Methanotorris formicicus Mc-S-70: one gene and its partner. Each later gene encodes a partner of the first gene's protein in a complex. Links are inferred from orthologs where the notes say so. Each region holds a gene or a part of one and is shown in the gene's direction. Other genes may lie near its edges.

Region 1 (3,292 bases):
AATCTTACCTAAAAAAATTGAGATGGGAGAGATGATAAATAACGTTGGTAAGGCATGCGGCATGGTTTATAGTTTATTCAAAAATGATATTGAATTGTTTGGGAAGTATATGATGATGGATAAGGTTGTTGAACCTCGTAGAGCAAAATTAATCCCGAAATATGAAGAAGTTAAGGAAAAAGTTAAAGATAAGGTTTATGGTATAACCATCAGTGGTGCAGGACCTGCTATAATTGCAATTCCAAAAAAGGAATATATTTTGGAAGTTAAGGAGTTATTTGAAGATGTTTGGGGAAGGGTTTATTTAACAAAAGTTGGAGGCGGAGTTAGTGTTTTAGAAAAATTGTAATTAGATTCTTTAATATCATCTATTAAATTTTTTAATTAACTGTTGTATCTTGAAATTATTTCGCCATAATTTTTCATACGCTAATCACCTCCTTATCACACTCTACACCATAATAAACTTCATAAGGCGTCTTAAAATTAAGAGAACGATGTGGTTTTACTCGATTATACCAATCTACGAACTCTTCTAAACTATTGAACATATATAATCGATACTCCACCTTTCTATTTATCCTTTTAACTTTTCCTATTGTTTGGGATGTCTAACAGAGGTTCTTATATGCAAAATCCGATTTTCCAGTAGAAACTTCTGGAATTTAGATACCCCTCCTCTCGCAGGAACGAATTGAGTTCCATTATCGGTTAATATCTTTTTAGGTTTCCCATACTTTTTAAAGTAGAAATTACAACGTCTGATGTCGCTTCTTCATACAACTTAACATGTAAAATATATCTACTATGGTCGTCTATTATTAGCAGTAGGTTAATTTTTGAGTTAATCAATTTACATTAACATAAAATTTAAATATAGTATTCAATTTAATTTAACAGTGTAGCATGGAGGTGGTATTTTGATTAAATCAAAATGGCTCTTGATAGGATTGATTGGAATGATAGGTATTGCATTATGTGGTTGTGTAAATCAGACATCTAATGCCAGTGAAAAACCTACTCAATCAACCACCCCACAAACAAGTAAAGTAGAAAACAAAGTCTTAAAAATATTCCATGCTGGAAGTTTATCCGTGCCATTTTCTGAATATGAGAAGATGTTTGAGAAGGAACATCCAAATATCGACGTGCAGAGAGAACCCGCAGGAAGTGTAATGTGTGTCAGAAAAATTACAGACTTGGGTAAAAAAGCAGATATCTTAGCATCAGCAGATTACTCATTGATTCCACAAATGATGATGCCAAATTATGCAGATTGGTATATAATGATAGCAAGGAATGAACTTGTTTTAGCATACACAGACAAAAGCAAATATAATGACGAAATAAATTCAGAAAATTGGTATGAAATATTGAATAAACCTGGGGTTAAATTTGGTTTCTCAAATCCTAACGATGACCCATGTGGTTATAGGAGTCAGATGGTCATGCAGTTGGCAGAGATTTACTATAAAAATCCAGAAATATATGATAATTTGGTCTTAAAGAACTCAAACATTAAAGTTGAGAAGGAAAATGACACCTACACAATATTAGTTCCTAAGGATATAAATGTAAATACAAACAAAATTGTCTTAAGAAGTAAAGAAACAGATTTATTGGCTCCTTTAGAAGCAGGTGCCTACGATTATCTCTTCATATACAAAAGTGTCGCAAACCAGCACAACTTAAAATACGTTGAACTCCCAAAAGAGATAAACCTTGGTTACTATGAGTATGCAGATACCTACAAAAAAGTTAGGTTGGAACTACTTAGCAAAAATAAAACTCTGGTTGCAAAACCAATTGTCTATGGTTTAACCATCCCAAAAAATGCACCTAACAAAAAAGAAGCAATTGAGTTTGTTAAACTTATCTTAGAGCATCCAGAAGTATTTGAAAACAATGGACAGCCAGTTATCAACCCAGTAATTGGATTTGGAAACATCCCTGAAGAAATAAAGCCATTAGTAAAAATAGAATAAATTATTCTCTTTTATTTTTTATAACTGATAGTGTGATTTAACACTATTAAAATTAAAACCAAAAAATAGAAATAGATAGCACTTAAATAACTTATTAAAAAACGGTGAAACCTCCATGCTAACAGCACTTAATAATATACTCACTAATTCTATAAATAGTTTAAGATTTAACTGTTCAGAGGGATTATCCAAGTTCGCACAGGTTAGAATCATAATAATAAAAATTATTTCGATTTATACTACAATAAAACCACTTAGCAAAAAATCAACAGATATATTTATCGAAATTATTAGATTTCTATTTCACATAGATATCGGGACGGTCGTAGGAGACACTTTTGTAACGACAAAGAAAATTATGAAGAAATCTAAAGAATTAGGGATGGAATATATTGGTAAACTTAGGAAAAACATTATAGTCGAGTATTTCGGTAAGAAGGTTAAGGTAGAAGAATTGTTTAGGAAGGATTTTAGCGAAGATAAGCTTAAATTAAGGACTGTTAATGGAATAGAGTTTAGATTATCTGCTAAAATCGTGAATATCTCCGATGTTGGTAAAGTTAAAATCGTTGCAGTGTTTATGGAAAATCAGAGATTAGACGAAATGCTTCGCATTTCGTTGCTCGCTTACTTCGTAAGCGAAAACCCAAGTATTTAGTATCTACAAGCTATAAAAAGAAGGCAGAGGATATTATAAGCGAGTATATGAAGAGACCGAAGATAGAAGAAAAACATCGAAGAGACAAATCGATTTTAGAAATCGAAGGAAACTATCTAACGTCTGAAAAGAGCAATATTGGATTTGTTAGATTTATGGCGATAGTATCAAACTGCATAGAATATTTGAGATACAAATATGGACTATCATTTTAAAGTGGCTAAAGAGTGTAGTAAGGAACTAATAAAGAAGGAATATTGTAATCACACTGTAGTTTTATAAACATTTTTCAAAAAAATAAAATTAAATCTTATAGATACCCGCTTATTTTATTGATATCGACTAATTTTTGCTCTCCACTAACCATATCTTTTAAAGTAACTTTTCCTTCATTCAACTCCTTACTACCAACAATAATAACCTTTTTAATACCTTTTGTGTTTGCATAATCTAATGCCTTATTTAACCTTCTCCCCATCAATTCAACTTCAACGATTTTGTTGTTTTTTCTTAATGTATCCGCTATATCTAAGCACACCTTTATTAATTCCTTATCCTTCTTCACTGGAGTTATTAATATTGCCTCTTCTTCAACCTCAAAGTCTTCTATGTTAAGCATAATCCTATCAAAACCATAGGCAAATCCAAC
Region 2 (3,221 bases), on another replicon or contig:
AAAGAGAATTAATTATTGTCATAATTTATATCAAAATAAACAACTATATTTATTCAAATTCAACCTCTATCCCCAAAATATCCCTTTTTCCTTTCAAAATATCCTCCGCTATCATTGCACTTCCTATTGCCCCACTTTCTCCACTTAAAATAAAAATATTCCCATCAACATACTCCTTAATCATCTTTGGAATATCTATTGGATGTTTTAATGTCCCTATAGAACCTGCCAAAACAACATTTTTTCCCTTATTTAAAAACATCAATGAATTTATCTCCATAACTACGCTTAATATTAATGAATCTACTGCCAATTTACAGTTTTCGTCATTGAAATAGTTATTTATTATTGCCATCTTTGTATCTTCAACCCCCTTATATAGTTTCGCTATTTTTACAGCCCCTGCCTTTGAGAATGCTTCATTTGCTGTAATCTCTCCACTATCTATTTTTCTAATCAACTCCAAATCTAATGGACCATGCAACATGCCTATTGCTCCAATACAGGCATCAAAACCCCCAAAAATCTTCCCATCTTTTATTAACAAAGTTACTGTGTTTGATGAAATATCAGACAATATATAATTTTCAAATCCAAAGGTTTTGTATGCGTTGTAGGCAATGGATATTTTCTCTGGTGAAGCGATGTGGGAATATAATGCTTTAAACCTTTCATCCATGCATTTTATTCCCCTATGCAAGCCAGGAATAACAACTGCAGGAATATTTGCGTTTTTTATTTCATCATAAACCTTAGTTCCCCCTCCAACCTTTTCTCCAACTCCTTCAATATTCACAACCCCTCTATTTTTCACCTTTTCTATAGGGAGGATTTTATCTATCCCATCACCCATTGAATACGTTAAAGCCATTAAATCAATATCCTCCAAATCAATATGTTTTTTTAATTCTTCAATGTATGATTTGGTTTTAAATTCCGTTCTCTTCAATTTGAAAATAATCTTCTCATTTCCATCCTTTATACATGTTGTAACTCCAGAAGTTCCATGGTCAATTCCTACTGTTATCATAATTTCACCAATTGATGTAATCTAATTTGATGAGCATAACTTTTATATATTTTACATATTTTAATTACCTCTATAAGATGGTCTTTTGGTGATAATATGAGGATGTTTTTTATCTCACTCTTTATTATCTCGTTGATGTTGATTTTATTCATTATCCTACCCATAATAAATATGCTCCTAAATCCAGGGGATGTTACTGGAGCGTTGATGGATAGAGATGTCATTGATTCATTACTTGTAAGTTTATACGCTGCATCAACAGCAACCCTTATAGCGTTGTTTTTTGGTATCCCACTCGGCTATTTATTGGCAAGGTATGATTTTAAAGGGAAAGATTTTGTTGAGGCGATTGTAGATTTACCAATGGCAATACCCCATTCTGTTGTGGGGATTATGATTTTATCTTTCTTTTGTAACAACCCTATAAATATCTTTAACAATTTTGGGGCATATATTGTTGATAACTTTTGGGGAATTGTGGTTGTTATGTTGTTTGTTGGTGTGCCTTTTATGGTAAATAGTGTGAGAGATGGTTTTTTGATGGTTGATGAAGAACTTGAGCATGTTTCAAGAACACTGGGGGCATCTCAAATAAAGACGTTTTTCAACATCTCCCTTCCTCTCATATACAACAACGTTATGTCTGGAAGTATATTAACATTTGCAAGGGGGATTAGTGAGGTTGGAGCAATCTTAATAGTTGCATATTTCCCAAAAACAATGCCTGTCTTGATATTGGAGAGATTTAACAATTTTGGATTAACAGCCTCAAAACCAATAGCAGTGATTATGATTCTGGTGAGTATTGCAATATTTGCGTTACTTAGGTTGGTTAGAAGGAAATAAATAGGAGGAGAGATATTGTTAAGAGTAGAAAACCTTTCAAAAATATGGAAGGAATTTCAATTAAAAAATATAAATTTAGAGATTGACAAAGAATATTGTATTATCTTAGGCCCAAGTGGTGCTGGAAAATCAGTCCTGTTAAAATGCATAGCAGGAATTTTAAAGGCAGATTTCGGAAGAATATACTTCAATGGGGAAGACATAACAAACCTTTCTCCTGAAAAGAGGAATTTTGGATACGTTCCTCAAAACTATGCATTATTCCCAAATATGAACGTTTATAAGAATATTGCCTATGGTTTAAAGATTATAAGATATCCAAAATCAAAGATCGATAAAAAAGTTGAAGAAATAACTGAATTTTTAAATATAAAACACCTCTTGAATAGGAAGCCAGCAACGTTAAGTGGTGGAGAACAGCAGAGAGTTGCTTTAGCAAGGGCTTTGGTTTTAGAGCCAAATTTACTACTACTTGATGAACCAACGTCTGCACTTGATATAAATAATAAAGAAAAAATTATTGGTGAGTTAAAAAGGATAGGTGAAATCCTTCCAGTGATTCATGTAACTCATGATTTTGTTGAGGCAAAAACACTTGGAGAGAAGATAGCGATATTCATGGATGGGGAACTTGTGGAGGTTGGAAACAAGGAGATATTTAAAAAACCAAAAAATGAAAAGGTCGTTAAATTTTTGGGTTATAATATTGTTAAAATTGACGGGGAGAAGTTTGCAGTGTCTCCTGAAGAGGTTGTAGTTTGTAGTGGAAAAGAAGGAAAAATAATAAGTATTATAGATTGCGGATTTTATAAAAAGATTATTGTTGATTTTAAAGGTAATCAGTTGAGATGCATCTTAAAAGAAGATGTCGATTTGAGTGTAGGGGATGAAGTTGATATTGAATTCAAAAATAAAATCTATTTAAGTAATTAATTCAAACTTTTTTGATAGTAAAATATAAATACAAAATACTTAACATTGTTAAGTAATTATTAATTTTTTTCAAAGAACGATTAATCTTAAGTTTAGTTATCGGAGGGATGTTTTTGATAAACATAAAACAATTAAAAAGATACGCTAATCCATCTTATTTAACAATAAGAGAAGATAAAATTTTAGTCTGCAATAGGAGAGAGGCAAAATTATCAAGAGAGAAAATGAACAAGATAGAGAGAGATTTTGGTATTCCTGTGGTATATTCAAGAACCTACGAAGAGGTTTCAAAAAAGGTTGGAAGGTTCATAATTGGGAACAGATTAATAATCCCAAAGGATATTGTGGTGGTTGGATTAAGTGGGGGAAAGGACAGTTTAATGCTACTACATGTGTTAGAGCCATACAGGAG

The links.
Region 2: the proteins of wtpA (region 1) and wtpB are in contact, whole or in part, in a crystal structure (PDB 2ONK), measured with the Archaeoglobus fulgidus proteins. The link is inferred for Methanotorris formicicus Mc-S-70 from one-to-one orthologs. Residues at the interface, in WP_010877608.1 of Archaeoglobus fulgidus: Arg75, Glu79, Leu80, Arg144, Ser202, Glu203, Arg204, Lys209, Met213, Ile214, Arg215, Leu224, Glu226, Ser227, Gly228, Glu229; in WP_010877607.1 of Archaeoglobus fulgidus: Asp44, Pro45, Ala46, Leu107, Gly111, Ser112, Ser113, Lys123, Val125, Asp126, Tyr208, Tyr209, Leu216, Glu219, Arg220, Tyr221, Leu222, Ser223, Glu224, Gly225.

Annotation. Positions count from the first base shown.
Region 1 is NZ_AGJL01000008.1:14,515-17,806, forward strand. What follows is about bases 1-2,952. They hold wtpA (tungstate ABC transporter substrate-binding protein WtpA), read left to right. Parts: upstream 1-920; coding sequence 921-1,985; downstream 1,986-2,952. Other genes in these bases: METFODRAFT_RS02165 (homoserine kinase), read left to right, coding at 1-349; METFODRAFT_RS11285 (hypothetical protein), read left to right, coding at 2,101-2,643; METFODRAFT_RS11290 (hypothetical protein), read left to right, coding at 2,676-2,858. Outside these bases: hisS (histidine--tRNA ligase), read right to left, coding at 2,954-3,292. UniProt on the Methanocaldococcus jannaschii protein: Part of the ABC transporter complex WtpABC involved in molybdate/tungstate import. Binds tungstate and molybdate.
Region 2 is NZ_AGJL01000057.1:1,550-4,770, reverse strand. Bases 121-3,001 are described here. They hold wtpB (tungstate ABC transporter permease WtpB), read left to right. Parts: upstream 121-1,126; coding sequence 1,127-1,876; downstream 1,877-3,001. Other genes in these bases: METFODRAFT_RS08320 (tRNA lysidine(34) synthetase), read left to right, coding at 2,923-3,001; METFODRAFT_RS08325 (ATP-binding cassette domain-containing protein), read left to right, coding at 1,892-2,809; METFODRAFT_RS08335 (methanogenesis marker 12 protein), read right to left, coding at 121-1,030. In the rest of the region: more of METFODRAFT_RS08335, read right to left, coding at 50-120; more of METFODRAFT_RS08320, read left to right, coding at 3,002-3,221. UniProt on the Methanocaldococcus jannaschii protein: Part of the ABC transporter complex WtpABC involved in molybdate/tungstate import. Probably responsible for the translocation of the substrate across the membrane.